2 regions of the Fictibacillus sp. NPDC058756 genome follow, and region 1 is predicted to be linked to the other one. Evidence: a T-box and tRNA genes for the amino acid it is inferred to sense, from the RefSeq annotation. Region 1 holds a T-box; the other holds one or more tRNA genes.
The links. The T-box of region 1 lies ahead of ACFW35_RS06290 (valine--tRNA ligase). A T-box ahead of a tRNA ligase gene usually reads a tRNA of that ligase, here a tRNA-Val.
Positions count from the first base shown of each region.

Region 2: it encodes a tRNA-Val, which carries the amino acid that the T-box ahead of ACFW35_RS06290 (valine--tRNA ligase) is inferred to sense. The anticodon was not compared.

Region 1 covers NZ_JBHYPU010000001.1:1,266,592-1,271,024, reverse strand. Annotated here, with positions in the region: gene ACFW35_RS06290 (valine--tRNA ligase) at 1-2,113, opposite strand, end outside; T-box leader at 2,161-2,387, opposite strand; gene ACFW35_RS06285 (hypothetical protein) at 2,555-2,749, shown strand; gene ysxE (spore coat protein YsxE) at 2,784-3,848, opposite strand; gene ACFW35_RS06275 (hypothetical protein) at 3,845-4,433, opposite strand, start outside.
Region 2 covers NZ_JBHYPU010000001.1:2,229,139-2,233,571, reverse strand. Annotated here, with positions in the region: gene ACFW35_RS11215 (DUF421 domain-containing protein) at 1-55, opposite strand, end outside; gene ACFW35_RS11210 (GNAT family N-acetyltransferase) at 140-580, opposite strand; gene ACFW35_RS11205 (YjcG family protein) at 586-1,101, opposite strand; gene ACFW35_RS11200 (alpha/beta hydrolase) at 1,161-1,892, opposite strand; gene ACFW35_RS11195 (phosphatidylglycerophosphatase A family protein) at 2,031-2,588, shown strand; tRNA gene ACFW35_RS11190 (tRNA-Val) at 2,797-2,872, shown strand; gene ACFW35_RS11185 (short-chain fatty acid transporter) at 3,028-4,353, opposite strand.

The DNA of each region.
Region 1 (4,433 bases):
CTTCGTGTGGCAGATGCTGCCAGATTTCTTCTGTAATAAACGGCATGAACGGGTGAAGCAATCGAAGTGTCTGGTCAAGAACATAAGCCAAAACAGAACGAGTTGTTTTCTTAGCTTCTTCATCTTCCCCATATAGCGGAAGCTTTGCCATCTCGATATACCAGTCACAAAAATCATCCCAGATGAAGTTATAAAGAAGGCGTCCAACTTCTCCAAATTCATAAGCATCAATGAGTCTTGTAATGTTTTCTGACGTTTCGTTCAGGCGTGTCAAGATCCATTGGTCAGCAAGTGACTTTTTGCCGCTCAAATCAATCTCATCGTATTGCATACCATCCATATTCATAAGTGCAAAACGGGATGCGTTCCAAATTTTATTTGCAAAGTTCCAAGTAGACTCAACTTTTTCCCAATAGAATCGAAGGTCGTTTCCAGGAGAGCTTCCGGTTGTTAAGAAGAATCTTAGTGCATCTGCACCGTATTTTTCGATAACATCCATCGGATCTACACCGTTTCCAAGTGACTTACTCATCTTACGCCCTTCAGAATCTCGAACAAGTCCATGAATTAAAACATCATTAAATGGCTTTTGATCAGTGAACTCAAGCGATTGGAAAATCATTCTTGATACCCAGAATGAAATAATATCATATCCCGTTACAAGCACATTGCCAGGGAAGTAGCGTTTAAGATCAGCCGATTCTTCATCCGGCCATCCCATTGTTGAAAATGGCCAAAGAGCTGATGAGAACCATGTATCTAGAACATCTGTATCCTGATCCCAATTTTCAGGGTCACTAGGTTCTGTTTTTCCAACGTAGATTTCACCTGTTTCTTTATGGAACCATGCCGGGATACGGTGTCCCCACCATAGCTGGCGTGAAATACACCAGTCACGGATGTTTTCGATCCAGCGCATATACGTGTTTTCAAACCGATCTGGAACGAAATTAACTTTGTTTTCGCTGTTTTGAAGCTTGATCGCTTCTTCTGCTAACGGCTTCATTTTTACGAACCATTGTGTAGATAAGTACGGCTCTACAACAGCACCGCTTCTTTCAGAGTGTCCAACCGAATGCATATGTTCTTCAATTTTAAACAGAACTCCTTGATCCTGGAGGTCTTTTACAATCTGCTTTCGGCACTCGAAACGGTCAAGCCCTAGATATATTCCGGCGTTTTCGTTCATCTTTCCGCCTTCGTCCATTACCAGGATACGTTCAAGATCATGTCTGTTTCCTATCTCAAAGTCGTTCGGATCATGAGCAGGTGTAATTTTGACTGCACCTGAACCAAATTCCATATCTACGTAATCATCGCCAACAATTTCAATCTCACGTCCCACAATTGGCAAGATTGCTTTCTTGCCGATTAGGTGCTGATAGCGTTCATCTTTCGGATGTACTGCGATAGCTGTATCACCGAGCATTGTTTCAGGACGAGTTGTAGCTACTTCAATATGTCCAGAACCATCTGCAAGAGGATATTTCATATGATAGAAAGCACCTTGAACGTCCTGGTGAATAACTTCTATATCAGAAAGTGCTGTTTTGGTTTGGGGATCCCAGTTGATGATGTATTCTCCGCGATAGATCAAACCTTTTTCGTATAACGTTACAAATACTTCTTTTACTGCTTCTGAAAGCCCTTCGTCTAATGTAAAACGTTCACGGGAGTAATCTAACCCAAGACCAAGCTTAGCCCATTGCTGGCGGATAAAATCAGCATATTCCCCTTTCCATTCCCATGATTTCTCAAGGAACTTTTCACGGCCAAGATCATAGCGCGAAATTCCCTCTTCACGAAGCTTTCCTTCAACCTTAGCTTGAGTTGCAATACCTGCGTGATCCATTCCAGGCAGCCATAAAACATCATAGCCTTGCATGCGTTTTGTACGCGTAAGAATATCCTGCAGTGCAGTATCCCAAGCATGACCAAGGTGAAGCTTTCCTGTTACATTCGGCGGGGGAATTACAATCGTATATGGCTCTTTCTCTTTGTTCCCTTTTGCTTCAAAGAATTTACCTTTCAGCCAGAATTCATAACGGTTTTCTTCTGTTGCCTTTGGATCGTACTTAGTCGGCATCGTCAGTTCTTTCTGTTCGTTCGTCATCATTTCTCCTCCTTTTATTGCTAAAAAACACAAAAAGCCCAATCGTCTTAAAGGACGAAAGGACTTTTCCGCGGTACCACCTTAATTTACGGCAAGTTCAAATAACCTGCTGTACTCTTAATCGATAACGGATTTACCGTCTTCTTCTACTTCATCGTTCAAAGAAGATGCTCAAGGGCGACTTCCAACCAACTGGCCTTAAGGATTCTTTCAGCAGATGAACCCTCTCTCTAAAAGGTGTTGCATTTGTACTATTCCCTGTCTACGCACAATATAGAATCTGATTATATTTTATACAAGAGTGCTAATTTTAGTCAATAGGATAACCTTAACTTGTAAAAGTTATTCTATGCAGAAAAATAAATATGGTGAAGCCCGTCTTTCACGTCTTCAAACCCGATGCATAAGTTATAAAAAAGAGGCGAATGGGGGGGCTTCTTCTTGGCTCGGAGATATTTTAGGAAAGCCCGCTTTCCTGGCTGGCTTTTAACCGTTAAAAACACAATTGGACAATTAACAGTGCCGCTTATTATCTTTCAGCTGATCCGGACTTTATTATTTCCTTCAGCTGTAGATTTTTTCATTATTTTAATTCTCCTTGCACTGCATTTTGGTAGTGCCTATGAACTATTTTAAGATCAAACTAAACAAGAAGATCACATATATGTTGCTATATGTGATCTTCTTCATTATTTATATGAATTTTATTTGGTGCATTTTCTTCAAGAGCTGGCGGAGGAGCCATCATAATAGCATCACAAAAATCTCGTATTTTTTTCATCGCTCTTATCCTGCTCTCAAGCCTGTGCACCAATTCGATTTGAGAATATTGAGTTCTTTTGCTGCAGTATAAATCAACTGTATTAAATACTGGCTCTGGATATGATAAGTAGCTGATTAATAATCCTCGTTCTTCATTTAAAAGCGGTACATGTTTCTCATATAAATCCAATAATAACTTACCTTCTTCAATCGCCCAGTCTCTCTGATGTGCAGCTCTCCGAAAATATACAGCCAAATCTCTTACAGGTGTGTCCAGCACAGCTTTTTCAAAGTTCAGCAGATGACCTTCCCCAGTAGGATTAAATATCAAATGATTACGGGAAACCTTGCCATGGCATAAGACACTTCTATATCGTTTTTCACGCTGACAAGTATCGTACCAGTCTTTTAATCTTCTTTTGGCTTCTTCAGTCATTCTCATTATTTGATGAAAATGGCTTAAATAGGTTAATTCAAAAGGAGACATATACGTTTTTTGTTCAGCTTCCTCCGTAAACCTTTCCATTTCAAACTGCCTGTTTTCCCATCTGTTCATTAAATATTGATAAGAATGTTCGACGACTTCATTTGAAAAGTCCTGTTCTTTGAGTGTCAGAGCATGCACTTTGCCAAGATGATCAAGCAGCACTTCATCCTTTGCTCTTTCATTTCTCTCATCAGATGCAAACCATGGCATGAGGTAGTAGGTTTTTGGTCCAAGCTGAACGGTATAGTCACCAAATTTGGTTGGATACAATGGTACTACCTGATGGAAACCAATTTCTGAAAGCCTTTGAATAACATGTGTGAACCAGCTTCGTTCTTCCTCGTTCATCTCTGCTTCTTTAAGTGCAAAAGTTCCTCTTTTCGTTATGACCTTCTTTACTTTTCCGTGACGTTCAAGCTTTTCAGGAAATAGATCATAATGAAAAAGGACGGGCCCGTAATTTAGTGTTTCCTTTTCCGTTGTCATAGGGCCACCTTCCTTCTGTTTTCATCAAACCATTCAGTAACTGTTTTAAGAAAAGTCCGGTTTGCATCCCAAATGGCTTCGTACATGTTCATGCCTTCAACCATCTTTTCTAAACTGGTATTGTCTAATCGATTCAGGCATTCAGTTAGTTCCCAAGGTGTTGTAATTTCGGCTAACAATAGTAACCCATGATCACCATGTAATGGGAATATACGATCAATTTCAGACAGAAGCATTTTTAATGACAAGGGTGAATTGTGTTCCAGCCATTCGAATAGGAAATTTCGTATCGGCATATAACTTTGTACCGGTTTGGAATCACCACCTTGGTAAAATAAAAAGTGAAAGATTCGTTTTCCATTGGCAATACTTATTTCATTTTCCAAAATTGGAACTTCGGTGTTTTGAACTTTTTTATTAAGCGCTTCAGAGAATAATAGCCTCTTTTTTGCTTCAGCTAAACTTGTATTTAAAATTTGGAAAGTTCCATCCGTGTATTTTTGAGCTAATTCCAAGCAATGGTTAAAATCAAATACAGGGTGTTCAACAGCTAGATTTTTTTTATAGTTTCCTTGTACAGAAGCC
Region 2 (4,433 bases), 960 kb from region 1:
GAGCCAGAAAGCCCACAATCAGTTCTGTAGTTAGTTGTCCCACATGTATGTCCATCAACCGTATCTCCTCATAATAATCGTATTACTGTTCAGTTTTGACGAGATAGGACGTTTATAAACTAAAAAAGTATTGATTCCGTCACTGGGACGAATTCAATACTTTTTTCATGGCTACATGTGGTATGTTGGCATCTAAAAATGGTTCTGGGGAAGTGGTTTCATACCCCAGTTTTTTATAAAAGTCTTCTGCTTGAATTTGTGCATATAATATAAGGCTTGGAAAAGATTGATCTTTTGCAATCTGTTCCATAGCTCTCATCAATTCTTCACCTAATCCTTTTTTTCGGTGTGATGAAAGGATGCAAACCCGTTCAACTTTACCTTCACCCTTTACATCGCGAAGTCTGGACGCTCCAACAGGCTTGCTGTTTTCATCGTACAACACAAAATGAACAGCGGAATCTTCAAACTCATCGATTTCTTCGCTTTCGTCAATTTGCTGTTCACGTACGAAAACATCTCTTCTAACTTCTAATGCATCTTTGTAGCCTTCTTCATCAGATGTATACTTTTTAATCAAACCTTTTAGACACCCTTTCCAAGACGAAACGTTTCATATACTGTCCAGTATCCATTCTCCAGCTGGTATAGAAGCTGGAAGCGATCGATTCGTTCTTCGTGTTCAATGTCAATCATACGAAGACGCTCCAAGACATCTGAATGCTCTTCGTCAGAGAGCTTTTGCCCCAATGTTAGATGGGGAACGAAATTATAAGGCTGCTGGTGTTCAAGCGGACCTGAGTACAGCTGATCATGCAGTGACTTTAATTCTTCAGCTTCGTTTACTTTTAGGTAGATTGCATTATTAACAGGATGGAAGGAGCCCACCTTGTTAATCTTTATTGAAAATGGATTAATGTTCTGAGCAACAGATGAGATATAGGAAATCTGATCCTGAAGCTCTTCTTCAGTCGCCTCAAATGGTTCCTTTAACGTGATGTGAGGTGCGATAAGGGCATAGTGTGGATCGTACCTTTTTCGGTAGGAATTTACTTTGTCTTGAAGATTTTTTGATGGAAAAATTGCAATACCATATTTCATAATTCTTCCTCCCTCATCTTTTGAAATAGTATACCAAATATTCTTTTTATTTCCCACAGTTAGCGATTATTGTAAAGAAACGTTAATGCGGGGACTAAATCTTTTTGCCAGTTTACCCAAAGATGATTACCCTGAAACTCCGAGTATTCATAATCCAGTGCAAAATTGTTTAGCAGCTTGTTCATCCTGCGGTTTGGTGCAAGGAAATCTTTTGTTATTCCTTCGGGATTTGTGAAGCTATGTTCTTCATCTCCGATGGAATGATAGATCGTTAATGTTTGCATTTGTTCAATAGATTCAACGGTTTGCAGCAGTTCTTCTGGAATATAAGGAGATTGCACAATCACTTTTCCAAAGGTGTTCGGATATAAAAGACTAAGTTTCATAGCAACATATCCGCCAAGTGAATCCCCGATTAATCCCATGCCTGCACCTAGCTGTAATGTGTTAAATTTCTCATTTAGATAAGCTGTTAATTCATATGCCATAAATCGAATATAATTCTCGTGTTTTTCACCTGTTGGATCATATTTTGCTTTTCTGTCTTCAATTCCTTTATGGTTCACACCAATAATAATAAAATCTTCTATTTGGTCTTCTTCCATCAAGCGGTCAGCCGTTTTTGCCAGCTTTCCTAATTGAAAATAATCCCTGCCATCCTGTGCAATTAATATTGGATATTTTACTAGTGGAGTAAACCGTGAAGGAAGATAGATTAGTAAATCTATTGATTCATCTAAATATTTGCTTTGTATTTTATCGTCTGTAATGGAACCTTTAAGAATGGCCATAAACGGACCTCCTTTTCTGACATCATATTAAGTAAAAGCGTTTTCATTCGGCTCGTATAATTGTAACATATAATGCTATAATGAAAGAATCAATACGAATGACGATTAATAGTGAACATAAAGATGAGGTGAAGTCTGTTGAAAAATAGAGTGCACAGCAGGGAAGTCGAAGCGGCAGCTAGAAGGCTGCTGATTGAAAGAGGCGTCACCATTCCTGAGATCGCAGAAATCGTTTATGAAATGCAAATTCCATTTTCACCGGGACTGACTAAAGAAGAATGCATTGAGAGCGTCGATGCAGTCTTAATGAAAAGAGAAATTCAGCACGCTATTTTAGTAGGTGTAGAACTCGATATATTGGCTGAGCAAAAAAAGCTATCAGAACCTTTGCAGAGTATCGTAGAACAGGATGAAGGTTTGTTCGGAGTGGATGAAACGATCGCCCTCGGCGCTGTATTTGGATACGGAAGCATCGCTGTTACGACGTTTGGCCACTTGGATAAATTTAAGATGGGCATCATTCAAAAGCTCGATACGAAGATAGCAAACGGAAAAGTTCATACTTTCCTGGATGACCTGGTTGCAAGCATCGCAGCCAACGCCTCAAGCCGCCTTGCACACAGACTTCGCGATAAGCAGGAGCGACTGACAGCTGAAGAAATTGCACAGCATGAAAATGAAGAAAAAATAGGTTGATATAGGAGCCTCCGCGTTGGCGGAGGTTTTTTGCATACTTTTCAGCGAAATTTGAAGGCTCATAAAATCTGTTGAAGGATCATAAATTTTTTGAAGGATCATAAAAGTGAATGAAGGCTTATAAATGTTTTTCAGGCTGATAAAGTCAATTTTTTATTGACAGACTAGTTGCCCTGTCGTATATTTTTAATTGTTCCGTAAAAACAGAGATCCGATAGCTCAGCTGGGAGAGCGCCACCTTGACAGGGTGGAGGTCGGGGGTTCGAACCCCTCTCGGGTCACCATACATAACATAGTCATTTCAACCCTTTTGATTGTTTTCAAGAGGGTTTTTATATTTTTAAAGAATAGAATCGGTTCAAAATCTATTCTTTGTTCCAAAACTAATCAAAAAAAACTCCTTGGAACCAAGGAGTTTTCTCGTAAATGAACGTACTTGTTATAGTAGCAGGAAAGCACCAGAAATAAATACTCCTGTAATAATCATGATGACCAGTCCGTATCCCATTATGTCTTTTGCTTTCAAGCCTGCTATTGCAAGGGCAGGGAGAGCATAGAACGGCTGAATCATGTTTGTCCATGCATCCCCCCAGGCTACTGCCATTGCTGTTCTAGACATGGAAACGCCAAGATTTTGAGCTGCTTCAAGCATAACAGGTCCTTGAACAGCCCATTGGCCCCCGCCGGATGGGACAAAAAAGTTAACAAGTCCTGCACTCCATAATGTGAATAAGTGAAATGTATGTTCATTTGAAATAGAGATAAATGAATTTGCCAAAATGGCAACCAGTCCTGAAGAAGTAACGATACCCATTAAACCAGCATAAAAAGGAAATTGAATAATAATGCCGCTAGCATTTTTTACAGATTCGGTAACCGCTTTCAAAAATTGCATTGGTGTTTTATGTAATAGAATTCCTATAAAGAGGAATAAGAAGTTAACGATATCAAGATTTAATGCAAACCCATTTTTAACAAAATAGTAAATTAAAAAGGAGATGCCCAGTAAACCGACTAATAGAGAGAGTAGTTGACTATTTTCTAAACGGTCAGCAGGAGTTAACTCTGCTTTTTCCCCACTCACTGCTTCTAGTGCATGGTCTTCTTTAAGCAGTTCAGGATCGATTACGAAAGCCGCATCTTTTGATGGTACCATAAGCCGGTTAATAATAGGTACTAACAGAAATAGGCCGGCTAGAATGATAAAATTAAAAGTAGAAAAAATAGTTTCGCTTGTTGGCACAACTCCAATCAGTTTTTCGGTAAAGTGTCCAGGTGTTGCGATAGTTAATACAACCGATCCAGAAAGTCCGCCGCTCCAAATAATAAACCCGCTATAAGCACTTGCGATTAATAGGCGGTAATCAACACCCTTTACTTTCTGAGCAATTTCTTTTGCAAATAAAGCACCGATAATTAAACCAAACCCCCAATTGATCCAACATGCAACAAGGGCGACTACTGTAACAAGAACAATTGCCTGTCCAGGTGATTTTGGTAGCTTCGCCAAACTTCCCATCAATTTTTTAAAAAGAGGGCTGCTTGCCATTACATGTCCGGTTACGAGTATTAAGACCATTTGCATTGAGAATGTTAATAAACTCCAGAAACCGCCACCCCAATATTCAAGGACCTGTATTGGCGTGCTCTTTGTAAATAGCAGCGCAAGTCCAGATACAAAAAACGTGAGCAGAATGACTAATAAAAATGGATCTGGCATATACCTTTGCATCAATTTGTTTGAAAAAGAAATCAGCAGCTTCATTTCATCTCTCTCCTCTTCTTAATGTATGAAATATAAATAAAAATTCATTTGTGTAATTTCGATTTATTTCTACAATTTCC